Regions from separate parts of the Bacillus sp. DX3.1 genome, predicted to be linked through region 2. Evidence: a T-box and tRNA genes for the amino acid it is inferred to sense, from the RefSeq annotation. Region 2 holds a T-box; the other regions hold tRNA genes.
What was found. The T-box of region 2 lies ahead of alaS (alanine--tRNA ligase). A T-box ahead of a tRNA ligase gene usually reads a tRNA of that ligase, here a tRNA-Ala.
Positions count from the first base shown of each region.

Region 1 (9,182 bases), 1.9 Mb from region 2:
TCAAACAACTCGTAAGATTGTTAAGGAGGGGTCATTCACAGGTACTACTTTCTCCCTTGTTCGCACACCTAATGTTTGATAAGAGTGCAAGGCTCTTAAATCTGCAAACAAGATTTCCTTAACCCATTCGCATAATTCTTCATGTTCCAACACTTCTGCAGGAGTACCACCTAATTTTCGCAACAAACCGTCCACTTCATCTTTATTTCTTTGATAAGAAACACGATGCTCTAAATCGTATGTTGGAGAAGATTTAGAAGAAATAACTAAACCTTCAATGGAAAATTGTTTTTTTCTAAGCGCTTAGCAATCTCATAAGCGATCACACCGCCCATGCTATGACCAAAAAAGAAAATACGCTTTCCTTCTAGTTTCTCTCACTGATTTTTTATCATTTGTTCCACATCGTCTAATAATTGCTTCATATCTGTACAAAGTGCTTCATGGACCCGACTACCGTGACCCGGATAATCAATGCCTAACACTGAAAAGTTAGCTGACAATAAATCACGATAATGGTTGCCATTCCCTGCGGCGTGAGGAAAACACACCCATACAGCTTCTGTCATTTCCTTACATACCTCCTTGATTTCAATATAGTAATTGCATTAAGTTATTCAATAGCGACAAAACGCCTACGATCAGTAAACCTAATCCAATATTTCTTCTAATTTTGGTACTGTTTCGACGATTGATAAGCATCACAAACAGACCAATTAAAATACAAACACCACCAAATCCTATAAAAATCATATTTCCTAAATGTCTAGTCGATTCATCAATATGAGGCATAAATGATTGTAATGAAGACATAATAAAACTCCTATTCTTTATTAATTTTTTTCGAACAAAATATTGCCCGCTACTGTATTTGCATATATTTGACAAGCTTCAGAGCTGGCTGTCTTAATGCTTGTTGCAGGCGTGCGCCCAGAAACACTTTTAAAATGAATATCGTAGTTGGTAAGTTGACTATCTATACCTAAAACAATATCTCCGGTTACAGATTTTACATACATTTTATGGTAGAGATTCATCGCATCAATTACCACTTTTCCAGCGGTGGTTTTTATTTTAAACCGATCATTATCAAACTCTTGAGAAAGAGGCACTTTTACTTGAATGTTTCCTGTAGTCGACGTTACAGTTAGTTGATTTGCATCCACTTCAAGCAAAGAAATATTGCCAGTTGTAGATTTAACAACACATTCATTAAAATGTGCCTGCTGTTGTGTCACAAAAATTTGTCCTGTTGCAGTAGCTATATTGATATTTTCACGGTAATATTTAGGAATACGGATTTTCAGTACAAGGCCATCAAAAAAGTTGAATGGCACAAATAGATTTTTACGTTTCAACTGCACATGTAATGTCTGTCCTACAATACTAGATTTATAGGTAAATGATTTTTCTCTGTCTTTATTGGATAAATAATATCCGACATAAATATCTTCCCTATCTTCTGTTTGAATGTCTAACAAACCTCTCTCCAAGTAAATGTCTATATTTTTTAACGTGGTAGAAATATAACGTCTTTCCAACATTAATTGCATGTTCTCTAGTATTGCTTTTTTCACTTGGCCCTCATTCCCTTCTTTCTTTGCCTTCAAATATTCCTTGAGCGGTACTCAAGAAATGATTGTATATGAAATAGTAGATATGATTTTTACTGGTTTACTTGCTCCCATCGTATTGGCACAAGAGATTGTCATCTAATTTGTGTGGAACTCATTTTATATGCCTTACCCAAAATCCAACACCTCTTTATATTTTAATCATTCCCCCTAAACCAATTCTTCTCTCGCAATCTTTTTGAGGGCGTATCCGCCTGAAATCAAACCTATCCCCCCTAGGACTAGTGCAACTGCAACTTTAGAAATCATCCCCCCAGGACCGGCCGCTGCGGAAGTGACCACACATAATATCAAAATAGAAGTCACCACAGTTCCAACTGTTGAACGATACATAATTCCCACACACAAGGAAATCAGCCCTAATAACAAACTCGCAATTGTTGTTACAAAAATAGCTGGCAACATGCTTACATTCATTTGATAACCCATTGATGGTACAAACAAACCAAGAACATAGAATGCACTATTTTGAAAAACCTCAGACAACAGCATATATCCAAACATCATGCTTAAAATAATAAGCAATTTAGCCAAAATAATTTTAGTGATCTTAACAGGATACGTATAAAACATAAGTGCAGTTTTGGTTTTGAACTCTGCAACAATCATCTCAGCAAGCAAAACGGCTTCCCATACAATGAAGACAGCTTTTATTAAAGTATCAATAATTGTCATTGTTTCTAGCTGGACTGCAGGAAGTGCTGCCCCATTCTGGGAAACCATTTCAATTTGATTTGGTACTAATATTTTTAAAGTAACGCTTAAAAAAAGAATCAATAAATTACATAAGAGCAAAACTAAGAATTGGTTTTTTAGATTAATTTTTTGCAGCTCAATTGCAACGAGATTTTTCACATATTCCCTCCAAATTTATTATTCAAATAATTCATCAATAACACTATGAAGCAATAATTCAAAGACTTCATAATGGTCGTAGCCTAAGGAATCCTTGCTCCCTAAAATTGCTAACAAAGCTGATAAAGTTCCAATTACCTTTTGTTCTGATACTTTTAAGACCAAATGACTTTTTTCGATGGCATCTCTTAATATAAACATGGTGTAATCTGGATTGTGATTTTCCAAACGCTCTTTAGGCAGTTTATTCAGAAGGACAACAAACTCCGGACTAGTTAAATTTCTCACCCAGTTTCCTTTCCCATATTCTTGATACATTTTTTTGAACCCATTCATGAACCCTTCTTTTGTAGGATTGCGGGTAATTTCATCATTCATGTAACGAATCAACCGTTCTTGCATCTGATCCATGACATCACAGAATAACTGTTCTTTTGTTTGATAGAAAATGTAGAATGCTCCTTTTGAAATGCCTACTTTTGCGCATAACAAGTCAATGTTCGTTCTCTTGTAACCGTACTCAACCCAGCTTTTTTCGCATTCTTTTAGTAGATTCTCCTTAATTTTCACTTTTTCTTCTGTTGTAAATCCTCTAGCCATATTTTTCTCCACTCTTTCCTATTTAAATTGCATTTACTTATATGTATTTATGACTATAAAAATTTTTGAAGTCATAAGTTCATTGTATTACAAAAAAAAATAATAGTTAAGTGGATAGTAAATATTCTTTGAAAATTTATGCATGCAACATTGTTAGAAAATAATCCTCTAAATCAACACCGCTTTCACGAAGTGCACTCATTGTAAATTCTTTCATGACTTTCCCTTGATCCAAAATAGCAATATGGGTTGCCAATCTGTCCAATTCTGAAATGATGTGACTAGAGATTAAAATTGTCGTTTGATATTTCTGGTTGATATCCTGCAATAAATTTCGCATATCTACGATTCCTTTAGGATCTAGTCCATTAATCGGCTCATCTAAAACGAGGATTTTAGGTTTTGTCACTAGTGCGCGTGCAATACCTAAGCGCTGTTTCATTCCTAGAGAAAAAGTATGAACAGCATGATTTCCCTTACCCTCAAGCCCTACAAGAACCATCGTTTCCTGAATGTTTTGAATAAACATCGGGTGAACATACTGACAATGTATCATTAGATTCTGCTCTGCTGTTAGATGGTCGTAAAAAATAGGTGTTTCAATTAAACAGCCAACTTCGCTCAACACAGGGTGATTTCTCCTGTCGATTGGTTGCCCTAAAATTGTAATGTCTCCACTAGATGCCTTTAGCATGTTCAAAATAACTTTCATAAGCGTTGTTTTTCCAGCTCCATTTGCACCCAAAATACCATAAATTGCTCCTTTTGGAATCTCCAGAGAAACGTCATCTAGAATCACATGGTTATCTATTTTTTTGACCAAATGCTTAATGTCAATACCATCATTCATTCGCATCAACTCCTTTCGGAATAGATAAAATTTTCCATTTAATACAACTATTATAATATACAGGATTTTAGAAGTCTATCTTTTTTATAGATAGACTTCTTTTCATAATTCCGTTAGTAGTTGCTCAATAGTCATAGGAACCACTATTTGAGTTATCGATACTTAGTCAACTGTAATTATAGCCAATTTGAGGATGATCCTAAGGCTATTTTATCTGCATCTGTTCACTTGTTAAGACTGAAAAATCCTTAGATAACGTCATTATGTCTACCGGAAATTTGAAATCATTTGTACTAATACTACACCAGTGTTCAGAATCAATTTGAAATGAATATACTTGAATCGTATTACTGTGTACAGTTGCACTTTCAATTGATTGTGGTTGAGCGGAAGAGTGAAGCGGAACTATAAATTCATCTAGCGGGTGACTTAATCCCCTACCAATACATTTCAAAAAGCTTTCTTTCGCTGTCCATATACGATAAAATGCATGTTGCGCTTCTTCTCCCACTAATCCTTTTAAATACCGTTGTTCTGCTATGCTAAAGAATGTCGCAACCTCCCAAATATCGATCGGTTCCATCTTTTCAACATCAACACCAATTGACTCATTTGTTGATAAGGCAATCACAACCCATTTACCAGCATGAGAAAGATTAAATGAAATAGGACTTTTTTGTACTATCTTTTTACCATATGCATTAGTCGTAAAATGTACGTGTTCTATATTTTGCTGAGTATATCGTGCAATTAAGTGCTTCGCTACATAATTACCGAGTAGAGTTCGCTTTTTGTCCTCGGGCATTTGAAAACGAGACACTTGCAACTGCGTCTCCTGTTCTAAAAAAGGCAACAACCTCATTAAAGTGGCAAGGTCATAATTGTTGATATCCATTTTTACAATTAAAATCATAAAATATGCCTCCATTCATTTTTCTCTCTCTGCCTTTTTAGCAAAATATGAATTGTGCGTCATTTTTAAATCAAAATATGATGATCAAAATTCTTACAAATCCCGAATTTTCATTGCAATTTACGACTATATCAATTTTATCTCGTAAAAGCCCGATTGGTGAGGGCTAATAATCAGTGGGGATGAAGAAAGCCCCCACTGATTAAAGTTTCACTTTATCTAAACAATCTACTTAATCATCCTTTTGATTCGCTCATCACTAACCGCTAACAATCCCTCAAGCTTTTCTTGTTCAGTCCGCAAATTCTGTTCCATAAATCTAGTTAATTTTTATCGTGTTAATTTGTTGTTGTTTAACTTTTCAAGTTGTTTGTTTAGACTATAACGCAGTGAAACTATTGGTGAAAGCTTGGGATGATGATGGATATTATGTATTATCATTACTCATTCAAGAAGCGGAATTGAATTTTTATCAACAGCATCTACTGGAAGAAATAATTCATCATTATGAGCAGTTATATAAATACAAATTTAAAAAACGACATAAACCCCTTCTTTTTAGGTGGGAGAGAGCATCCGGCCATGCATAGAAGCGGTCAGATCCTTTTCCTGCCCAGACATAGTGAAAACAAAGAGAGAAGACGAGTGCAGGTCACCTTTTGTTATCCATAGCCGCAGCTTATATGTCGAAAAATCAAAATGGATTTATATAGTTAGAACAAATGAAGAATGTGTTGACGCAAAAAGAGAGCACAACCATTAGAATTAAAATTTCTAAGATTGGTACTCCTCCCTCACAAGTAGAGTATACCATATTTTAGAAAATCCCGAAAAGCGCAAGTCACGGAAGGAGAAAAATCATGGCATGTTTTAAAGAGAATAAAAATAAAAAAGGTGAAACACGTTGGTTATTCAAAATATTGGTAAGAATTGATCCTGAAACAAGAAAATACAAATATACTACACGCAGAGAATTTACTTCAAAAGGAGATGCTGAACTGATAATTGCAAGAAGTAAAAGGAGGAAAATACGTATCTGAAAGTAAGAAAAATTTTAGTACGGTTATGAAAGAATGCTTCAGACAGTATGAACGATCTGAAACGACAAGAAGAATTTATCTACATGTCACAAAAGAATGGAATAAAGAAGCAATTGATTGATTGATAAATTGGTTGAAATTCTAGAATTTGGGTCAAAACAAAAAAAGCCGTCAGAAGCGTTGTTAAATCAACATTTCTGACGACTATAAAGTCTATGACCCGTACGGGATTCGAACCCGTGTTACCGCCGTGAAAGGGCGGTGTCTTAACCGCTTGACCAACGGGCCATGGCTCCGCAGGTAGGACTCGAACCTACGACCGATCGGTTAACAGCCGATAGCTCTACCACTGAGCTACTGCGGAATATGGTGGGCCTAAATGGACTCGAACCATCGACCTCACGCTTATCAGGCGTGCGCTCTAACCAGCTGAGCTATAGGCCCTTAACTTTAATACAGGGGCAGTAGGAATTGAACCCACACTGGAGGTTTTGGAGACCTCAGTTCTACCTTTAAACTATGCCCCTAAGTGGTGCCGGCTAGAGGACTTGAACCCCCAACCTACTGATTACAAGTCAGTTGCTCTACCAATTGAGCTAAGCCGGCATGTTTATGTATAAATGGTGGCTCGGGACGGAATCGAACCGCCGACACGAGGATTTTCAGTCCTCTGCTCTACCGACTGAGCTACCGAGCCAAAAAATGGCGGTCCCGACCGGGGTCGAACCGGCGATCTCCTGCGTGACAGGCAGGCATGTTAACCACTACACCACGGGACCATTGGTTGCGGGGACAGGATTTGAACCTGCGACCTTCGGGTTATGAGCCCGACGAGCTACCAGACTGCTCCACCCCGCGACGATACAATATTCTTTTATAAAAAATGGAGGAGGAAGAGGGATTCGAACCCCCGCACGGCTCTCACCGCCTGTCGGTTTTCAAGACCGATCCCTTCAGCCAGACTTGGGTATTCCTCCGTGAAATTGAATCTAATAAATTCAATTTATTACTTTCGAGTTATAATCCCGATGAGTGAGTTGCTCTTGATAACAAAAAAAACCTTTAAAATAAATGGAGGAGGTAGAGGGATTCGAACCCCCGCGCGACTCTCGCCGCCTGTCGGTTTTCAAGACCGATCCCTTCAGCCGGACTTGGGTATACCTCCATATTCATATTAAAGTGGAGCCTAGCGGGATCGAACCGCTGACCTCCTGCGTGCAAGGCAGGCGCTCTCCCAGCTGAGCTAAGGCCCCATGTTAAAACTATCGGGAAGACAGGATTCGAACCTGCGACCCCCTGGTCCCAAACCAGGTGCTCTACCAAGCTGAGCCACTTCCCGTTAATAAAGCGCGCCCGAGAGGACTCGAACCCCTAACCTTTTGATCCGTAGTCAAACGCTCTATCCAATTGAGCTACGGGCGCATATGGTGCCGAGGGCGGGGGTCGAACCCGCACGGTGGTCACCCACCGCAGGATTTTAAGTCCTGTGCGTCTGCCTGTTCCGCCACCCCGGCATGTCATACTGAAAATTGGAGCGGAAGACGGGATTCGAACCCGCGACCCCAACCTTGGCAAGGTTGTATTCTACCACTGAACTACTTCCGCAAGACATGTATGAGTTATTAGATTAAAAGTGCGGGTGAAGGGAGTCGAACCCCCACGCCAAAGGCGCCAGATCCTAAGTCTGGTGCGTCTGCCAATTCCGCCACACCCGCAAAATTTTAAAATGGTGAGCCATGAAGGATTCGAACCTTCGACCCTCTGATTAAAAGTCAGATGCTCTACCAACTGAGCTAATGGCTCTTAAATGGCTGGGCTAGCTGGATTCGAACCAGCGCATGACGGAGTCAAAGTCCGTTGCCTTACCGCTTGGCTATAGCCCATTAATTAAGAAATTATAAAATGGTGGAGGGGGGCAGATTCGAACTGCCGAACCCGAAGGAGCGGATTTACAGTCCGCCGCGTTTAGCCACTTCGCTACCCCTCCGACATAATATGGTGGAGGATGACGGGCTCGAACCGCCGACCCCCTGCTTGTAAGGCAGGTGCTCTCCCAGCTGAGCTAATCCTCCACTTTGCCTGGCAACGTCCTACTCTCACAGGGACAAGGTCCCAACTACCATCGGCGCTAGAGAGCTTAACTTCCGTGTTCGGTATGGGAACGGGTGTGACCTCTCTGCCATCATTACCAGACTATTTTTTTGAGACAAACACTATTATACCTGATTGAAATAAAAAGTCAACAAGTTTTTTTATGTTCTCTCAAAACTAGATAACATTGCTTCATATTATATGGTTAAGTCCTCGATCTATTAGTATTCGTCAGCTCCACATGTCACCATGCTTCCACCTCGAACCTATCAACCTGATCATCTTTCAGGGATCTTACTAGCTTACGCTATGGGAAATCTCATCTTGAGGGGGGCTTCATGCTTAGATGCTTTCAGCACTTATCCCTTCCGCACATAGCTACCCAGCTATGCCCTTGGCAGAACAACTGGTACACCAGCGGTGCGTCCATCCCGGTCCTCTCGTACTAAGGACAGCTCCTCTCAAATTTCCTGCGCCCACGACGGATAGGGACCGAACTGTCTCACGACGTTCTGAACCCAGCTCGCGTACCGCTTTAATGGGCGAACAGCCCAACCCTTGGGACCGACTACAGCCCCAGGATGCGATGAGCCGACATCGAGGTGCCAAACCTCCCCGTCGATGTGGACTCTTGGGGGAGATAAGCCTGTTATCCCCGGGGTAGCTTTTATCCGTTGAGCGATGGCCCTTCCATGCGGAACCACCGGATCACTAAGCCCGACTTTCGTCCCTGCTCGACTTGTAGGTCTCGCAGTCAAGCTCCCTTATGCCTTTGCACTCTACGAATGATTTCCAACCATTCTGAGGGAACCTTTGGGCGCCTCCGTTACACTTTAGGAGGCGACCGCCCCAGTCAAACTGCCCACCTGACACTGTCTCCCGGGTCGATGAGACCCGTAGGTTAGAATTTCAATACAGTCAGGGCGGTATCCCACCAGCGCCTCCACCGAAGCTAGCGCTCCGGTTTCAATGGCTCCCGCCTATCCTGTACAAACTGTACCAAAATTCAATATCAGGCTACAGTAAAGCTCCACGGGGTCTTTCCGTCCTGTCGCGGGTAACCTGCATCTTCACAGGTACTATAATTTCACCGAGTCTCTGGTTGAGACAGTGCCCAAATCGTTACACCTTTCGTGCGGGTCGGAACTTACCCGACAAGGAATTTCGCTACCTTAGGACCGTTATAGTTACGGCCGCCG
Region 1 is NZ_CP128153.1:828,292-837,473, reverse strand. It holds gene QRE67_RS04070 (hypothetical protein) at 1-183, opposite strand; gene QRE67_RS28570 (thioesterase domain-containing protein) at 267-356, opposite strand; gene QRE67_RS04065 (hypothetical protein) at 378-569, opposite strand; gene QRE67_RS04060 (hypothetical protein) at 592-813, opposite strand; gene QRE67_RS04055 (DUF4097 family beta strand repeat-containing protein) at 834-1,577, opposite strand; gene QRE67_RS04050 (hypothetical protein) at 1,785-2,489, opposite strand; gene QRE67_RS04045 (TetR/AcrR family transcriptional regulator) at 2,508-3,089, opposite strand; gene QRE67_RS04040 (ABC transporter ATP-binding protein) at 3,226-3,939, opposite strand; gene QRE67_RS04035 (4'-phosphopantetheinyl transferase family protein) at 4,145-4,852, opposite strand; gene QRE67_RS04030 (Arm DNA-binding domain-containing protein) at 5,713-5,892, shown strand; tRNA gene QRE67_RS04025 (tRNA-Glu) at 6,109-6,180, opposite strand; tRNA gene QRE67_RS04020 (tRNA-Asn) at 6,182-6,256, opposite strand; tRNA gene QRE67_RS04015 (tRNA-Ile) at 6,260-6,336, opposite strand; tRNA gene QRE67_RS04010 (tRNA-Trp) at 6,349-6,419, opposite strand; tRNA gene QRE67_RS04005 (tRNA-Thr) at 6,423-6,498, opposite strand; tRNA gene QRE67_RS04000 (tRNA-Phe) at 6,514-6,589, opposite strand; tRNA gene QRE67_RS03995 (tRNA-Asp) at 6,596-6,671, opposite strand; tRNA gene QRE67_RS03990 (tRNA-Met) at 6,674-6,750, opposite strand; tRNA gene QRE67_RS03985 (tRNA-Ser) at 6,777-6,869, opposite strand; tRNA gene QRE67_RS03980 (tRNA-Ser) at 6,965-7,057, opposite strand; tRNA gene QRE67_RS03975 (tRNA-Ala) at 7,073-7,145, opposite strand; tRNA gene QRE67_RS03970 (tRNA-Pro) at 7,158-7,231, opposite strand; tRNA gene QRE67_RS03965 (tRNA-Arg) at 7,241-7,314, opposite strand; tRNA gene QRE67_RS03960 (tRNA-Leu) at 7,318-7,406, opposite strand; tRNA gene QRE67_RS03955 (tRNA-Gly) at 7,423-7,497, opposite strand; tRNA gene QRE67_RS03950 (tRNA-Leu) at 7,527-7,607, opposite strand; tRNA gene QRE67_RS03945 (tRNA-Lys) at 7,620-7,695, opposite strand; tRNA gene QRE67_RS03940 (tRNA-Gln) at 7,701-7,775, opposite strand; tRNA gene QRE67_RS03935 (tRNA-Tyr) at 7,796-7,879, opposite strand; tRNA gene QRE67_RS03930 (tRNA-Val) at 7,889-7,964, opposite strand; rRNA gene rrf (5S ribosomal RNA) at 7,970-8,085, opposite strand; rRNA gene QRE67_RS03920 (23S ribosomal RNA) at 8,185-9,182, opposite strand, start outside.
Region 1: it has a tRNA-Ala gene. The T-box ahead of alaS (alanine--tRNA ligase) is inferred to sense a tRNA for this amino acid. The anticodon was not compared.

Region 2 (9,182 bases):
AAAAATTTATAAAAGCGCAAGTTCTTCACACCATTTTCCACAACGAAGAAAACCTCTATTCCGTTGTCAGTATGAAAGTCATTGAAACGAATGAAACATACGACGAAAAAAAAGTGATGATAAACGGTCACTTTCCCCGTATGCATGAAGATGAAGTGTTTACGTTAACAGGTCATTTTAAAGATCACCCAAAGTACGGGAAACAATATCAAGTTGAAACGTTTAAAAAAGAACTACCGCAAACAAAAACAGGAATGGTGCAATACTTAGCGAGCGATTTATTTAAAGGGATTGGGAAAAGAACAGCCGAAAAGATTGTGGATCATCTTGGGGAACATGCCATTTCAAAAATTATGGATGATCCTGCAGCGTTAGAAGGCGTTGTAAATAAGCAAAAAGCACAAGAAATATACGATACAATCATCGAGCACCAAGGCCTTGAAAAGGTGATGAGCTTTTTAAATGGCTATGGGTTCGGTACGAAACTTTCCATTAAAATTTATCAAACGTATAAAGAGATGACGCTTGAGGTAATTCGAAATAATCCGTATCAGCTTATTGAAGAAGTAGATGGGATTGGTTTTGGACGAGCCGATGATATCGGAAAGGCACTTGGAAAGTCCGGTAATCATAGCGATCGTGTACGTGCGGGATGTTTCTATACGTTAGAACACGTTTCGCTGCAAGAAGGTCATGTATTTATGGAAAAAGGACAGCTCGTTCAAGAAACGATTGGACTTTTAAATCATCAAGATGGAGCAGTTACTGAAGAAGATATTTTACAATGTGTAGAAATGATGCAAGGCGAAGGGAAAATAATCGTAGAAGAAGACCGTATTTATTTGGCTTCTTTATTTTATTCTGAAAAAGGTGTTGTTACATCGGTTCGTCGTCTCATGGATCAAGAAGAGGAACCCTCATTTCCAGAATCAGAGCTATTATTGACGTTAGGCAAAATTGAAGAGCAGTTTAGTGTACAGTACGCCCCCCTTCAGCAAGAGGCGATTCAAACGGCTCTTCATAAACCGATGATGCTGTTAACAGGTGGACCAGGAACAGGAAAGACAACGGTTATTAAAGGGATTGTTGAGATGTATGCATCTCTTCACGGACTATCTTTAAATCCGAAAGATTATAGTGATGATAATCCGTTTCCTATTTTGTTAACAGCGCCGACAGGACGAGCAGCAAAACGAATGAGTGAGTCTACAGGACTTCCAGCTTGCACGATTCACCGTTTACTTGGGTGGACACCAGAAGGATCGTTTCAGCGCAATGAGAATGATCCAGTGCAAGGGAAATTGCTCATCATTGATGAGTTTTCGATGGTTGATATTTGGCTTGCGAATCAGTTATTCAAATCATTGCCATCTACGATTCAAGTCATTGTCGTAGGTGACGAAGATCAGCTCCCGTCTGTAGGACCTGGGCAAGTGCTGAAGGATTTATTAGAAGCAGGGGTGATTCCGACCGTTAAGCTGACGGAAATCTATCGCCAAGCAGAAGGATCCTCCGTTATTCAGCTTGCCCATGCGATAAAAAAGGGAACATTACCACCTGATTTGGCGCAAAATAAAAAAGATCGTTCATTTATTGGATGTACAGGGACGCAAATCGTTGAAGTTGTAAAGCAAGTGTGTGAAAGCGCAAAGGTAAAAGGCTTTAGTGCGCGTGATGTACAAGTATTGGCCCCGATGTATCGTGGTCCAGCTGGTATTAATGTGTTAAATGAAGCATTGCAAGAAGTATTTAACCCGAAGAAAGAAAAAAGCAGAGAAATTGCCTACGGTGATGTCGTGTACCGCGTGGGAGATAAAGTACTGCAGCTTGTGAATCAACCGGAAAGCCAAGTGTTTAACGGTGATATAGGAGAAATTGTCTCTGTGTTTTATGCGAAAGAAAATGTAGAGCAGCAAGATATGGTGGTCGTTTCGTTTGATGGCATTGAAGTGACGTATATAAAGCCGGATTTAAACCAAATTACTCACGCGTATTGCTGTTCCATTCATAAGTCACAGGGAAGTGAGTTCCCAATTGTTATCATGCCGATTGTAAAGAGTTATTATCGTATGCTTCGCCGTAATTTAATCTATACGGGTATTACAAGAAGCAAAAAGTTTTTAATTATTTGCGGGGAAGAACCTGCCTTTCGATCTGGTGTGAATCGTCTAGATGATGCGCTTCGACAAACGACGCTGTGCGATCGTTTGCAAGGAACGCAAGGGCAAGTGCAAGTGGAGACGATAAATGGTGAGGAAATGGATGTGGAAAACATTTCACCGTATGATTTTATGTAGCGAGGTGAAATTATATAGTGAGACTTTCAATTGCGGAAACCTCTATATAAATCCATTTTGATTTTTCGACATATAAGCCGCGGCTATGGATAACAAGAGGTGACCTGCACTCGTTTTCTCTCTTTGTTTTCACTATGTCTGGGCAGGAAAAGGATCTGACCGCTTTTATGCATGGCCGGATGCTCTCTCCCGCCTGAAAAGAAGGGGTTTATGTCGGTTTTTTAATTTGTATTTATATAGATAGCTATGGTTGCCGTTCGCTAATTGAGTTCTTATCGTTAGTAGAAGTTGCTTCTTAGAACTAGGGCGAGGAAGGTGTAATGAGGTTCTTTAGCATGTATAAATGAATGCAGTTTGGACATAATGGCGAATAGAATACGGGAGATTGTAAGGAGATGAACGCCATATGTTCAGTTGTCCAAATTGCAAAGGAAAAGACATTGGAAAAATAGGTGTCAACCAATTTTATTGCTGGAACTGCTTTATTGAATTATCGGTTTTAAAGGGGAAAATCCATACGCATCAAGTGGAAGAAGATGGTTCGCTCAGTTCTCTCGATGATTTATTTGATGAGAATGAACGGACAATCGGATAATCAAAAGGGGGATTTACCTTGAATATACGTTCATCATTAATCGCATTAGGTATTGGAGCTGCGGCATATCAATATGCACGTAAACAAGATGTTTTTTCAAAGCGAAATACAAAAAGAGCACGTAAAATGATTAAGTCCTATTTATAATTATTACGGTAAAGTGAAACCTTCATTAGTGGAGGATGCCTTGTTAAAATAAAAAAACTCCCTTATTTTTGGGAGTTTTTTACGTGGCTGTATAGAGATAAAAAAGTCCAATTTCAGAGAAAAGATGAGAAAGTCCATAGCAGCCAAGTCCTAATATCCCATAGTACCAAAGTTGTTTGGCACGTTCTTTTCGTGAAGATTGAATAAAGAATCCCTTCCAAATACCAAATCCGATACAAATCCATTCTAATATCATACAAAGTGCTGAAAGACTTAGCATGAACCAAACCATTTTGTTCCTCCTCACTTTAGTTGCTGTATCGTCCAAGTGCTTGTCCTGATTAAGTTAAGTATATGTATTCATCTTAAAAACAGTATGGTCTGTATGAAAATATTTTAGTACGGTGAGGTTTTTTAAATTTTTACACATAACCTGCTCTATTTCTTTTCACAATAAGGGTAGAGGAGGTTTTTCTGTTGAAGAATCTTAAAATTATTTGGATTTATCGATTAGGTTTGTTGTTGTTATTATTTCTTTGTTTGTTTGTCTTTTTAAAAATCAAACCGCTGTGGGGACCTATTTTATTTGTGTTTAAAGTAGCGATTACACCATTTTTTATTGCCTGTTTTATTGCCTATTTACTGCATCCTTTAATTGAAAAGTTACATAAAAAAGGGATGCCGCGCACAATTGCTATCTTGCTTATTTATCTTCTTTTCTTTGGCGGCATTGGTTATGGAATTTATAAAGGGACACCAATTGTGATTGCGCAACTGCAAGAAATCAATGAGCAATTTCCGCAATTTATGAAAATGTATGATTCGTGGCTCGATGGGGTTTCAGAACAGACGGAAAATTTCCCAGCGTTTATTCATGAAAAAGTAAAACAAATATTTGTTGGTATTGAAATGAAAATTCAAGCGCTATTAAATAAAGTGATGAGCACAGCACGTGGTGTGCTTGATTCGCTTCTTCTTATTTTCTTAATTCCGTTCATTGTATTTTACATACTGAAAGATTATGAGGAATTTTATCATATCTTTTGGAAGCTAGTTCCTAGTAAATGGCGGAGTGATGGCCAGCTATTGGCAAAAGAAATTGATAAATCACTTGGGAATTATATTCGCGGTCAGTTATTCGTTTGCTTAGTGTTAGGGGGGATGTCTGCTCTTTCATTTTGGTTTATTGGTATGAAATATCCACTATTGCTTGGCATTATTATTGGTGTAACTGATATTATCCCGTACTTTGGACCAATTCTAGGAGCGATTCCAACGTTAATGATTGCCGCGACGGTATCAACGAATCTGTTGATTAAGGCTGGCATTGCCCTGGCGATTTTGCAATTTGTTGAAAGTAATATTTTGTCTCCTTATATTGTTGGAAAGTCATTGCGTATGCACCCTGTTGTTATTATGCTTGCTCTCCTTGTTGGGGGGGAGATAGGGGGAATCGTGGGGCTTTTACTATCAGTTCCTATTTTAGCGGTAGTTCGTACAATTGTCGTTCATATAAAGCCGCTTTGGAAACATTGACAAATGGAAACGGATTCGCTACAATTTTTGCATATAGTATAAATTGATGACGGAACGAGTATGTTACAGCCCATTTTTAGAGAGAGGCTTCCATAGGCTGAGAGAAGCTTTAAATGAAGGGTGACAGAACGCTAGTCCTGAGAGCAGCTAATCCCTGCCGTCTTGCCACGTTACGGCACCATGAGGTGATGAATCGAGAATGTATAGCTCGGTTCATAATTAGGGTGGTATCGCGAGTTAACTCTCGTCCCTTCTATAGGGACGGGAGTTTTTTGTTTTTTATGGAATTTCTTAAAGGAGGAAATATAGATGAAACAGTTAACAGGAGCACAAATTCGTCAAATGTTTTTAGACTTTTTCCAAGAAAAAGGACATGCAATTGAACCAAGCGCATCATTAGTTCCACATGAGGATCCATCTCTTTTATGGATTAACAGTGGTGTAGCGACACTGAAAAAATATTTTGACGGTCGTGTTATTCCGCAAAACCCACGTATTACAAATGCACAAAAATCAATTCGTACAAACGATATTGAAAATGTAGGGAAAACGGCTCGTCACCATACGTTCTTTGAAATGTTAGGCAACTTCTCAATTGGTGACTATTTTAAAGAAGAAGCAATCACATGGGCTTGGGAATTTTTAACGAGTGACAAATGGATTGGCTTCGATAAAGAACTGCTATCCGTAACGATTCATCCAGAAGATGAAGAAGCGTTCCAAATTTGGAACGAGAAGATGGGAGTACCGAAAGAACGTATTATTCGTTTAGAAGAAAACTTCTGGGATATCGGTGAAGGCCCAAGTGGACCGAATACAGAAATTTTCTACGATCGCGGAGAAGCTTACGGAAATGATCCAAGCGACCCAGAATTATTCCCAGGCGGAGAAAACGAGCGTTACTTAGAAGTATGGAACCTTGTGTTCTCACAATTTAACCATAACCCTGACGGTACATATACACCGCTTCCAAAGAAAAACATTGATACAGGGATGGGTCTAGAGCGTATGACATCTATCGTTCAAGACGTGCCAACAAACTTTGACACAGACTTATTTATGCCAATGATCGGTGCGACAGAATCAATCTCTGGTGAAAAATATCGGGATGGTGATGTAGAAAAAGATATGGCATTTAAAGTAATCGCTGACCATATCCGTACTGTGACGTTTGCTGTTGGTGATGGTGCTCTTCCTTCTAACGAAGGCCGCGGGTATGTATTACGTCGTTTATTACGCCGTGCTGTACGTTATGCGAAGAAACTAAACATTAACCGTCCATTTATGTATGAGTTAGTACCAGTAGTTGGAGAAGTAATGAAAGACTTTTATCCAGAAGTTCTTGAAAAGAAAGATTTCATTGCACGCGTTGTGAAAAATGAAGAAGAACGTTTCCACGAAACACTTCATGATGGCGAAGCAATTTTAGCAGAAGTAATTGCAAAAGCAAAAGAAGAAAACTCAACTGTAATTTCTGGAGCAGATGCATTCCGTTTATACGACACATACGGTTTCCCGATTGAATTAACAGAAGAATATGCAGAAGAAGCTGAGATGACAGTTGACCATGCAGGATTTGAAACAGAGATGGAAAAACAACGTGAACGTGCACGTGCTGCTCGTCAAGATGTAGATTCCATGCAAGTGCAAGGTGGCGTACTTGGTGAGATTAAAGTAGCGAGCGAATTCGTTGGTTATGGCACGGTAGCAACAGAAAGTAATGTCATTGCACTTGTGAAAAATGGTGAGTACACAGATAGTTTACAAGCGGGTGAAGAAGGACAATTAATGTTAGATGTAACACCATTCTATGCTGAGAGCGGCGGACAAATCGCAGACCGTGGTTACCTTCTTGCAGATGGTGTGAAAGTACTTGTGAAAGACGTACAAAAAGCACCAAATGGTCAAAACTTACACAAAGTTGCTGTGGAAGAAGGAACATTAACGAAAGATGCAGCGGTAAAAGCTATTATCGATACGCAAAATCGTAGTGGCGTTGTGAAAAACCATACAGCAACTCATCTTCTGCACCAAGCGTTAAAAGATACACTTGGCACGCATGTAAACCAGGCAGGTTCTCTTGTAACGACAGAACGTTTACGCTTTGACTTCTCTCACTTCGGTCAAGTACAACCTGACGAACTTGAAAAAATTGAGCGTATCGTAAACGAAAAAATATGGGAAAGCATTGCTGTTGAAATTTCTCAAAAAGCAATTGCAGAAGCAAAAGAAATGGGTGCAATGGCACTATTTGGTGAAAAATATGGTGATGTTGTTCGCGTCGTACGAGTAGGCGATTACAGCTTAGAGCTTTGCGGTGGTTGTCACGTTGATAACACATCTTCTATCGGGATTTTCAAAATTGTTGCTGAGTCTGGTATTGGAGCTGGAACACGCCGTATTGAGGCAGTAACAGGAAAAGCTGCATACGAACTAATGAATGAGCAAGTTGGTTTATTAAAAGAAGCAGCAAACAAAATGAAAACAAATCCGAAAGATATTTTAACAAGAGTAGACGGTCTATTTGCTGAAGTGAAACAGCTTCAAAAAGAGAATGAATCTCTTGCAGCAAAACTAAGCAATATCGAAGCTGGAAACTTAACAGATACAGTTCTAACAGTAGATGGTATTAATGTACTCGCAACGAAAGTAAATGTTGCAGATATGAATAATTTACGTACAATGATGGATGACTTGAAAACTAAATTAGAGTCTGCAGTTGTTGTATTAGCAGCTGTAAATGATGATAAAGTGAATATTCTTGCTGGTGTAACGAAAGACTTAATTGAAAAAGGTTACCATGCTGGTAAACTTGTCAAAGAAGTAGCATCTCGCTGTGGCGGTGGTGGCGGTGGCCGTCCTGATATGGCACAAGCTGGTGGTAAAAACCCAGCGCAAGTTGATGATGCACTAGCATTTGTAGAAGAGTACGTTAAATCTGTTTCAAAATAAAGAGAGAGTAGTGTACAATGGTAGGGAGAGGAGAAGTTCTTCTCCCTATACTTACTACTAAAGTGAGGTGCTTGAAATGGACGGTTTTGATAAAACAATGAAGTTTAACTTCCAAGATGAAAAACAGAGTGTCCATGTGAATGATGTACTTTTAACTGTGTATGATGCACTTCAAGAAAAAGGATATAATCCGATCAACCAAATTGTCGGTTATTTATTAAGTGGAGACCCAGCATACATACCTCGTCATAAAGATGCACGCAATATTATTCGTAAGCTAGAACGTGATGAATTAATTGAAGAACTTGTGAAGTCCTACTTGAAACATCATCGTGAGGAGTAATTTATGCGTATATTAGGTTTAGATGTTGGTACAAAAACAGTCGGTGTTGCAGTCAGTGATGAAATGGGCTGGACAGCGCAAGGCTTGGAAACGATTAAAATTAATGAAGAACGAGGTCAGTTTGGTTTTGATCGGATTACTGAGTTAGTAAAACAGTACAATGTGGACAAGATAGTAGTAGGATTGCCAAAGAATATGAATGGTACGATTGGTCCACGTGGCGAAGCTTGTCAGCAATTTGCAGAAAACCTACATGAGCTGTTACAATTAGAAATTGTAATGTGGGACGAGCGTCTGTCAACAATGGCAGCCGAACGTCTGCTCATTTCGGCTGATGTTAGCCGGAAAAAACGAAAGCAGGTCATTGATAAGATGGCAGCTGTCGTGATTTTACAAGGATACTTAGATAGTAAATAAGAGGTGACCAAAATGGAAGAAAATCAAATTACAATTGTTGACGAAAAAGGTAACGAACATTTATGTGAAATTATTTTCACATTTGATGCTGAAAAATTCGGCAAAAAATCTTATGTAGTCTTCTCTCCAATCGGTGAAGTTGACGAAGATGGCGAACAAATTTATGATGCAATGGCTTTTGAGCAAAATGAAGAAGAATCTGGTGGAACATTACTTCCAATCGAATCTGAAGAAGAGTGGGAAATGGTACAAGAAATGTTTAACACGCTTGCTGAAGAAGAAGAAGGCCAAGAATAATCTTCCGAAAAGATGGACTGCGAATGCAGTTCATTTTTTTGTATTTAAACACACCATGACAGATTTATTGTCGAAAAGGCGTAATTATTTATAGTATAATAAGACGGATTGTAGAAAAAACAGAAAAACCGTCTATCAGGTATAGATGTAGTTGCTATGATTTTGTAGGTTGCTGTATAGAGTACGTATATACGGTCTACAATTGAATAAGGAGGAAAGAATTTTGGTAGCTAATCAAGGAAAGAAGAAGCGCAGAAAAAGGTTTTTAATCGTAATTATTGCGCTACTCGTAGTCTGCGGTTCTATCTATGCTTATATCTCATCAGCATTAAAACCGTTTGATATTGGAAATAAAAAAGAAATTGAAGTAGAGATTCCGAAAGGATCATCTACGAGTAAAATTGGAGAGGTTCTTGAAGAAAAAGGGATTGTGAAGAACGGGACAGTATTTAGCCTTTATGCAAAAGCTAAATCTAGAAATTTACAAGCTGGTACATACTTGTTACATCCATCTATGAATGTGGATGAAGTAATGAGAGAAATGTCATCTGGTAATGTGCACCGTCCGGTTGCTTATAAATTAACAATTAAAGAAGGC
Region 2 is NZ_CP128153.1:4,085,087-4,094,268, reverse strand. It holds gene recD2 (SF1B family DNA helicase RecD2) at 1-2,297, shown strand, start outside; gene QRE67_RS20560 (YrzR-like zinc ribbon domain) at 2,704-2,892, shown strand; gene QRE67_RS20555 (YrzQ family protein) at 2,911-3,039, shown strand; gene QRE67_RS20550 (hypothetical protein) at 3,119-3,331, opposite strand; gene QRE67_RS20545 (AI-2E family transporter) at 3,517-4,575, shown strand; T-box leader at 4,613-4,830, shown strand; gene alaS (alanine--tRNA ligase) at 4,885-7,527, shown strand; gene QRE67_RS20535 (IreB family regulatory phosphoprotein) at 7,604-7,870, shown strand; gene ruvX (Holliday junction resolvase RuvX) at 7,874-8,287, shown strand; gene QRE67_RS20525 (DUF1292 domain-containing protein) at 8,300-8,584, shown strand; gene mltG (endolytic transglycosylase MltG) at 8,808-9,182, shown strand, end outside.

Region 3 (9,182 bases), 450 kb from region 2:
AGATCCCTGAAAGATGATCAGGTTGATAGGTTCGAGGTGGAAGCATGGTGACATGTGGAGCTGACGAATACTAATAGATCGAGGACTTAACCATATAATATGAAGCAATGTTATCTAGTTTTGAGAGAATATAAAAAAACTTGTTGACTTTTTAAATCAATCAGGTATAATAATGATTGTCTCAAATGAATATAGTCTGGTAATGATGGCAGAGAGGTCACACCCGTTCCCATACCGAACACGGAAGTTAAGCTCTCTAGCGCCGATGGTAGTTGGGACCTTGTCCCTGTGAGAGTAGGACGTTGCCAGGCAAAGTGGAGGATTAGCTCAGCTGGGAGAGCACCTGCCTTACAAGCAGGGGGTCGGCGGTTCGAGCCCGTCATCCTCCACCATATATTGCCGGCTTAGCTCAATTGGTAGAGCAACTGACTTGTAATCAGTAGGTTGGGGGTTCAAGTCCTCTAGCCGGCACCAGTAACTATGGCGGTTGTGGCGAAGTGGTTAACGCACCGGATTGTGGCTCCGGCATTCGTGGGTTCGATTCCCATCAGTCGCCCCATTTTTTATAAAAGATAATATGCGGGTGTGGCGGAATTGGCAGACGCACCAGACTTAGGATCTGGCGCCTTTGGCGTGGGGGTTCGACTCCCTTCACCCGCACTTTCAATTTTATAACTCATACATGTCTTGCGGAAGTAGTTCAGTGGTAGAATACAACCTTGCCAAGGTTGGGGTCGCGGGTTCGAATCCCGTCTTCCGCTCCAATTTTCAATATGACATGCCGGGGTGGCGGAACAGGCAGACGCACAGGACTTAAAATCCTGCGGTGGGTGACCACCGTGCGGGTTCGACCCCCGCCCTCGGCACCATATGCGCCCGTAGCTCAATTGGATAGAGCGTTTGACTACGGATCAAAAGGTTAGGGGTTCGAGTCCTCTCGGGCGCGCTTTTATTAACGGGAAGTGGCTCAGCTTGGTAGAGCACCTGGTTTGGGACCAGGGGGTCGCAGGTTCGAATCCTGTCTTCCCGATAGTTTTAACATGGGGCCTTAGCTCAGCTGGGAGAGCGCCTGCCTTGCACGCAGGAGGTCAGCGGTTCGATCCCGCTAGGCTCCACTTATTTAACTTTATTATGGCGGTGTAGCTCAGCTGGCTAGAGCGTACGGTTCATACCCGTGAGGTCGGGGGTTCGATCCCCTCCGCCGCTACCATAAAGGACCTTTAGCTCAGCTGGTTAGAGCAGACGGCTCATAACCGTCCGGTCGTAGGTTCGAGTCCTACAAGGTCCACCATTTAAAGTAAATATCTCGGAGGTATACCCAAGTTCGGCTGAAGGGATCGGTCTTGAAAACCGACAGGCGGCGAGAGTCGCGCGGGGGTTCGAATCCCTCTACCTCCTCCATTTTTAAAAAAAGAATATTATATCGTCGCGGGGTGGAGCAGTCTGGTAGCTCGTCGGGCTCATAACCCGAAGGTCGCAGGTTCAAATCCTGTCCCCGCAACCAATGGTCCCGTGGTGTAGTGGTTAACATGCCTGCCTGTCACGCAGGAGATCGCCGGTTCGACCCCGGTCGGGACCGCCATTTATTTTTGGCTCGGTAGCTCAGTCGGTAGAGCAGAGGACTGAAAATCCTCGTGTCGGCGGTTCGATTCCGTCCCGAGCCACCATCATATTTCATTTGGTGATTGCTTATTTAGTTTAAATGAGCCATTAGCTCAGTTGGTAGAGCATCTGACTTTTAATCAGAGGGTCGAAGGTTCGAATCCTTCATGGCTCACCATTTTTATGCGGGTGTAGTTTAGTGGTAAAACAAGAGCCTTCCAAGCTCTGGTCGAGAGTTCGATTCTCTTCACCCGCTTTTGTTTTGGGCCTATAGCTCAGCTGGTTAGAGCGCACGCCTGATAAGCGTGAGGTCGATGGTTCGAGTCCATTTAGGCCCACCATTATTCCGCAGTAGCTCAGCGGTAGAGCTATCGGCTGTTAACCGATCGGTCGTAGGTTCGATTCCTACCTGCGGAGCCATATAGAGAAGTACCCAAGTGGCTCAAGGGGCTCCCCTGCTAAGGGAGTAGATCGCTTACGCGGTGCGAGGGTTCGAATCCCTTCTTCTCTGCCATATATTTTGGCCCGTTGGTCAAGCGGTTAAGACACCGCCCTTTCACGGCGGTAACACGGGTTCGAATCCCGTACGGGTCATACGAAAAGAGATAGCATAATCTGCTATCTCTTTTTTATTTATAATATTATGTTATGAATGGACATATCTTTCAAGCTAGGGCAGACTTTCAACAGTCTGCTTATTTATTTGGATTGGTGTGGGCATATCAAAAAAGGAAAGAACTCCTTTTATAGCCGGATATAATGTTATATTCCATCCAAAGAATGAAAAAATGTTAGCAAAGCGCATTGGGATGTTAATTATATTATTTGGGCTAGAGACAATTTCATTTCCTGTTGTTTCACTTTTATTTAAAGTAGATGGATTTTATTTTGCTATTTTAGCTGGAATCGACATTTTGGTTGTGTTGATTCTTATACTAATGGATCAAATGGAAGTATAAAATGTTGTATTGGATTCGTCTTTACAATTTGCATCATTAATGATTGTTTGTAAAATAGATTCCCATATGTGAGGATCATCGGGTAAAAAATGTCCTGCATCTTTTATATAGTGGGTTGTTACATAGGGAATATCTGCTGCTACTTTTTTTATTTCTTCTATGGAGGCTAAAGTGTCAGCTGTACCATGCCAAATATGCATAGGGATAGAAATATCTTTAAAAGTAAATCCCCAAGATTTTGCTAAGAGTACAGGTTCTGTTACAGCTTCATCTACACTATTTCGCAGCGCTTCTTTCATATGAATCATAGCTACTTTAATATCTTCATCCGTTTTGATGAACTGTTGGTCCCATTCACATAAATGTGTGTTACCTTTTTTCATCGATTGCATATATTTTTCAGGATTCTTTTCCATTTGCTTTTTTTGTGAACGATAAGCCCATTTTAATATCCAAGGTAATCGTTTGGAGATAAAGAAAGCGATTCGATTTTCACGGCACATGCTAACAGGAGGCTTCTCATTTTCAAATGGAGCTACACTAGAAACCATGTTTACGCATTGCAAGCGTTCGGGAATTTTGTAAGCACAAGCTGCTGCATAAGCTCCACCGCCTGATACACCTATAATAGAAAAAGTTGGGAGCTGCAGTTGATTTGCTAACTCATTAACATCATCAGGCCAATCTAAAACTGTTCTATTACGTTTTGGATCAGAGAGTCCGTATCCAGGTCTATCTATAGAAATAAGCCGTATGCCTAATCGCTTTGCAATCATATCATCTTCCAATGCCCAAATTCTTGAACCAGGTGTACCATGGAACAGCATTACTGGTAATCCATTTGTTTGTCCATACTCTATATATGCTAAAGTGCGTCCGTCTTGTAATGTTATAATATGATTCTTCATTTTATTCACTCCTTATCCCGCTAATTAAACCGACCGTTCAGTCTAATTATATAATAGGGTTGATCTATTTGTAAATACTGGGATTTATCCCGCATTAACGGGCAGTAATATCCCCACCTCAAAATTCAGCAAAAAACAAAGAAGTTAGGTGGAGGATAAACTGCCCGTAAAAGCCCGATTGGTGAGGACTAATAATCAGTGGGGGATGAAAAACCCCCCACTGATTAAAGTTTCACTTTATTATTGGTCAGAAAAAGAAGATTTTTTCCACTTACTTTTAAGGAACAAATTGTGAGAGCGCACTGAAATAAGCTTTTTCACAATCTAAAGAAAAGGCTTCCATTGAGATTGATTCCACACCTGATACGATAACTTTCTCCTATCTGTGAAAAAGTTCACAAATAGGTCATAATTTGTGAATGTATTCACAATGATTCATGCTACAATATGAATGTAAGGAAGTTAAACAACATTAAATTAGTATTTTAATTAATTACTTAAATGACAATAATAAAGAAGTGAACCATAGAGAGGAGAATTTATCATGAAAAAAGGTATCAATCGTGTAGTATTAGTAGGAACAGGTGCTGTAGGTTGTAGTTATGCATATTCTATGATTAACCAAGGTGTAGCTGAGGAATTCGTTCTTGTTGACGTAAATGAAGCAAAAGCAGAAGGAGAAGCAATGGATTTAAGCCATGCAGTTCCATTTGCTCCAGCACCAACAAAAATTTGGAATGGTAGCTATGCAGATTGTAAAGATGCAGATCTTGTTGTTATCACTGCTGGATTACCACAAAAGCCAGGTGAAACTCGCTTAGATTTAGTTGAAAAGAATACAAAAATCTTTAAACAAATCGTTCGTGGCATTATGGATAGTGGATTTGATGGTATCTTCTTAATTGCAACTAACCCAGTTGATATTTTAACTTATGTAACTTGGAAAGAATCTGGATTACCAAAAGAGCGCGTAATTGGTTCTGGTACAACTTTAGACTCTGCTCGTTTCCGCTATATGCTAGGTGACTACTTAAATGTAGATCCACGCAACGTTCACGCATACGTTATCGGTGAACATGGTGATACTGAGCTTCCGGTTTGGAGCCACACTACAGTAGGTGTACAAAAACTAGAAACAATTTTAGCGAACAATGAACAGTATAATCAAAATGATTTAGATAAAATCTTTGTAAATGTACGCGATGCTGCTTACCATATCATTGAGCGTAAAGGTGCAACTTACTACGGAATCGGTATGTCACTTCTACGTGTAACTAAAGCGATCTTAAACAACGAGAATAGCGTGTTAACTGTATCTGCATACCTAGAAGGTCAATACGGCGAAGCTGATGCCTATGTAGGTGTACCGGCTGTAATTAACCGCGAAGGTGTTCGTGAAATTGTTGAGCTTGAGTTAAATGAAGAAGAAAAAGCGAAATTTGCTCATTCTGTAAAAGTATTAAAAGAAACTATGGCACCAGTACTATAAGATAAATTGTTCAGAAGTGGGGGCTGCTTCTCCCTTCTGAATTTTTTATATAAATTCCTTTTCCGGTTTCCCTGTATATCCCCAAGTATACACTTTTGCTGGAAAGGATCGATTATAGCAAAACGCACTCTATGTTAGGATAGAGTGCGTTTTTGTATATCTCTTATTTTTTTTGCGTTAAGCCTAATTTCTTCAAGATATCTAATGATCCCTTCCTAACACTCTAATGAGCTGTTTGAAGAAGGATTTCCTGTTTCATAACCCTTTTGCACATTAGATACCCAATGAGTCTTATATGCTCTCCACAGGCGTTATTTATACTGTTTGGATACAACCTTGCCCCACACTTTCAGTTATATAAGTCCATTTTGATTTTTCGACATATAGCCGCGGCTATGAATAACAAAAGGTGACCTGCACTCGTTTTCTCTCTTTGTTTTCACTATGTCTGGACAGGAAAAGGATCTGACCGCTTCTATGCATGGTCGGATGCTCTCTCCCACCTAAAAAGAAGGGTTTTATGTCGGTTTTTTAATTTGTATTTATATAGTTGGCTATCGCAAGTAATTGTTCTAATTTTTTTTCTAAGATATGTATACTTGCGTTATAGCTGCCCTCTTATTTTCTCCCTTTTCTTTCATTACAGTGTTTCAGAAGACTTAACGCAATTGAGAATGTACGTTCGTGTTTGGTTTTGTCAAAATTATACCTTATATTACAAAAAAGAAAAAAACTTTGTGCTGTACATTACATATGTTTGAGGGAGCGGACTTCTGTTGTTAATTTCTAAATTTCACAGAATGAAATAAGAGAGCTAGGAGGATGGTTGTTCCTAAAACCCCGATTGTTGATGTTTTTCCATTGTTTTGGTAATAACTTTATTAAAAAATTATACTCAAATAAAACGCTTTCAATGAATATTCGTCAAAATTCGATGTTTTTTATCAAATATGTCAATATTTTCTTAGATTTTAATGAAAAAGCGTATCTTTATTTAAAATTTCACAAGGATATTTCAGTTTATTATCGAATAGTGAATAGTATTAAAAATTCTGTCATCTTAGTGAGGTGAACATATTGGATGTAACAAATTGTATGGAAGAAGGATTGTATGAATTTCATAAAGAAGGATGTCATGAGAGTTATAACATGTTTGGAGGTCATCTTGTAACAGAGCATGAAATACAAGGGGTACGTTTTACAGTATGGGCTCCTCATGCGAAAGTCGTAAGTGTTGTCGGAGATTTCAATGAATGGGACAACGAAAAAAATAGGATGGTAAAAATGACAGAGCAAGGTATTTGGTCATTATTCATACCGGAACTGGAGGCATACGAAATATATAAGTATGCAATCAAAACTTCTGGTGATGAAATAATTTTAAAAGCAGATCCATATGCAACATATGCAGAAGTACGACCGAATACGGCATCTGTTATTTTTGATATAAGAGGATATGAATGGAATGATAAAAATTGGTCTCGAAAAAAGAAGCGAAAGCCGATTTATCAAGAAGCAATGGCAATTTATGAATTGCATTTTGGTTCATGGAAAAAGAAAGAAGATGGCTCGCTTTATTCGTATCGAGAAATGGCAGAGGAGCTTATTCCTTATGTAGTGGAGCATCAATTTACTCATATTGAAATCATGCCGCTTATTGAGCATCCGTACGATCGTTCTTGGGGATATCAAGGTACTGGATATTATGCGATGACGAGTCGATTTGGTACGCCGCATGATTTTATGTATTTTGTCGATGAATGTCATAAATATGGAATCGGTGTCATTTTAGATTGGGTACCAGGACATTTTTGTAAGGATGCTCATGGGCTGTATTTATTTGATGGAGAACCAACGTATGAATATAGGGACTCTGATGTACAAGAAAATCATGTTTGGGGAACGGTAAATTTTGATTTAGGAAAACAGGAAGTTCGAAACTTTTTAATTTCGAATGCACTGTTTTGGATGAAATATTATCATATTGACGGTTTTCGTGTTGATGCAGTTGCAAATATGTTGTATTGGGAAAAGGATGGAAAGCAGCAAAGTAATGAACATGCGGTCGCCTTTTTACGCCAATTAAATGAGGTGGTATTTGCTGAGGATTCGACATTTCTGATGACCGCTGAAGATTCAACAGCTTGGCCACTTGTGACTGCGCCAACGTATGAGGGCGGACTTGGTTTTAATTATAAGTGGAATATGGGCTGGATGAATGATGTACTGAAATATATGGAATGTGCACCAGAATATCGTAAATATATTCATGAGAAAATGACATTTTCTTTGCTATATGCTTATTCAGAAAACTTTATTTTACCCTTATCCCACGATGAAGTTGTTCACGGAAAAAAATCGTTATTAAATAAAATGCCGGGAGATTATTGGTCGAAGTTTGCTCAACTTCGTTTATTGTACGGATATTTCTTTACACATCCAGGGAAGAAATTGCTCTTTATGGGTGGAGAATTTGGACAATTTGATGAGTGGAAAGATCTCGAAGATTTAGATTGGAACTTACATGATTTTGAAATGCATGATCGTATGCATGATTACTTTAAAGAGCTCATAGCATTGTATAAGCGCTCAAAGCCACTTTGGCAATTAGATCATTCACAAGAAGGATTTGAGTGGATTGATGCAGATAACCGAGAACAAAGTATCTTTTCATTTATTCGCAAAGGGGAGAAAGAGGAAGAGATCCTTGTTGTTGTATGTAATTTCACAAATGCTGTGTATGAAAACTACAAAGTAGGTGTACCAGCATTTCAATATTATAACGAGATTTTAAATAGTGATGATCCGGTATACGGTGGTTCAGGACAGGTAAATAAAAAACGGTTAAAGACGATTATAGAGCCGTATCATAATCAGTCTGCTCATGTAGAAATAACAATTCCACCATTTGGCGTTTCAATTTTACGGCCAGTGAAAGCGAGAAAGGGGAGCAAAAAACAAGATGGTTCAAAAGCAGACTTGCGTAGCGATGTTATTGGCAGGGGGAAAAGGTAGTCGTTTAAGTGCGTTAACAAAGAATTTAGCTAAGCCAGCTGTTCCATTTGGCGGTAAATATCGAATTATCGATTTCACATTAAGTAATTGTGCAAATTCTGGAATTGAAACGGTCGGGATATTGACGCAGTACCAACCGCTAGAGCTTCATAATTATATTGGTATTGGGAGCGCATGGGATTTAGATCGTGTTAATGGAGGGGTAACTGTACTTCCACCGTATGCGGAATCTTCTGGCGTGAAATGGTATACAGGGACTGCTAGTGCGATTTATCAAAACTTGAATTATTTATGTCAGTATAATCCAGAATATGTTCTGATTTTATCAGGCGATCACATTTATACGATGGATTATAGCAAAATGCTGGATTATCATATTGAAAAAGAGGCAGACGTTTCTATTTCTGTTATTGAAGTACCTTGGGAAGAAGCAAGTCGTTTTGGAATTATGAATACAAATGAAGAAATGGAAGTTGTTGAGTTTGAAGAAAAACCACAATATCCAAGAAGTAACCTTGCATCGATGGGGATATATATTTTTAATTGGTCTGTTTTGAAAGAGTATTTAGAGATGGATGCAAGAAATCCAGACTCGAGTAATGATTTTGGAAAGGATGTAATTCCACTTTTATTAGATGAAAAGAAGAAATTAATGGCGTATCCATTTAGTGGCTATTGGAAAGATGTTGGTACGGTGAAAAGTTTATGGGAAGCAAATATGGATTTGCTTCGTGAGGAATCATCTTTGAATTTATATGACCGTGGCTGGCGTGTGTATTCTGTGAATCCCAACCAACCACCGCAATATATTTCTGAGAAGGCAAAGGTAGAGGAATCACTAATTAATGAAGGCTGTGTAATTGAAGGGGATGTAGCGCATTCTGTTCTATTCCAAGGGGTAACAGTTGGAGAAGGAAGTATCATTAAGGATTCAGTTATTATGCCAGATGCTAAGATTGGTAAACATGTAGTCATTGAAAGAGCGATTGTTGGACCTGAAATGATTATTGAAGATGGAACGATTATTCGACCAGAAAAAAATATGGATGAAGTTGTACTTATAGCAGATGGGAATTAATTAAGGAGGATGGGATGAATGGGAGAATCAATGTTAGGAATTATTAATGCAACTGGAAGTTTTCCTTCCTTACAGAAAGTAACAGGCCACCGTTCACTGGCAGCATTACCATTTGGGGGACGTTATCGTCT
Region 3 is NZ_CP128153.1:4,530,778-4,539,959, reverse strand. It holds rRNA gene QRE67_RS22890 (23S ribosomal RNA) at 1-94, shown strand, start outside; rRNA gene rrf (5S ribosomal RNA) at 196-311, shown strand; tRNA gene QRE67_RS22880 (tRNA-Val) at 317-392, shown strand; tRNA gene QRE67_RS22875 (tRNA-Thr) at 399-474, shown strand; tRNA gene QRE67_RS22870 (tRNA-His) at 484-559, shown strand; tRNA gene QRE67_RS22865 (tRNA-Leu) at 580-660, shown strand; tRNA gene QRE67_RS22860 (tRNA-Gly) at 690-764, shown strand; tRNA gene QRE67_RS22855 (tRNA-Leu) at 781-869, shown strand; tRNA gene QRE67_RS22850 (tRNA-Arg) at 873-946, shown strand; tRNA gene QRE67_RS22845 (tRNA-Pro) at 957-1,030, shown strand; tRNA gene QRE67_RS22840 (tRNA-Ala) at 1,043-1,115, shown strand; tRNA gene QRE67_RS22835 (tRNA-Met) at 1,134-1,210, shown strand; tRNA gene QRE67_RS22830 (tRNA-Ile) at 1,215-1,291, shown strand; tRNA gene QRE67_RS22825 (tRNA-Ser) at 1,309-1,401, shown strand; tRNA gene QRE67_RS22820 (tRNA-Met) at 1,428-1,504, shown strand; tRNA gene QRE67_RS22815 (tRNA-Asp) at 1,507-1,582, shown strand; tRNA gene QRE67_RS22810 (tRNA-Phe) at 1,592-1,667, shown strand; tRNA gene QRE67_RS22805 (tRNA-Lys) at 1,705-1,780, shown strand; tRNA gene QRE67_RS22800 (tRNA-Gly) at 1,788-1,858, shown strand; tRNA gene QRE67_RS22795 (tRNA-Ile) at 1,867-1,943, shown strand; tRNA gene QRE67_RS22790 (tRNA-Asn) at 1,948-2,022, shown strand; tRNA gene QRE67_RS22785 (tRNA-Ser) at 2,026-2,116, shown strand; tRNA gene QRE67_RS22780 (tRNA-Glu) at 2,125-2,196, shown strand; gene QRE67_RS22775 (hypothetical protein) at 2,391-2,561, shown strand; gene QRE67_RS22770 (alpha/beta fold hydrolase) at 2,546-3,469, opposite strand; gene QRE67_RS22765 (L-lactate dehydrogenase) at 4,014-4,958, shown strand; gene glgB (1,4-alpha-glucan branching protein GlgB) at 6,036-7,973, shown strand; gene QRE67_RS22755 (glucose-1-phosphate adenylyltransferase) at 7,921-9,051, shown strand; gene QRE67_RS22750 (GlgC family sugar phosphate nucleotidyltransferase) at 9,070-9,182, shown strand, end outside.
Region 3: it has a tRNA-Ala gene. The T-box ahead of alaS (alanine--tRNA ligase) is inferred to sense a tRNA for this amino acid. The anticodon was not compared.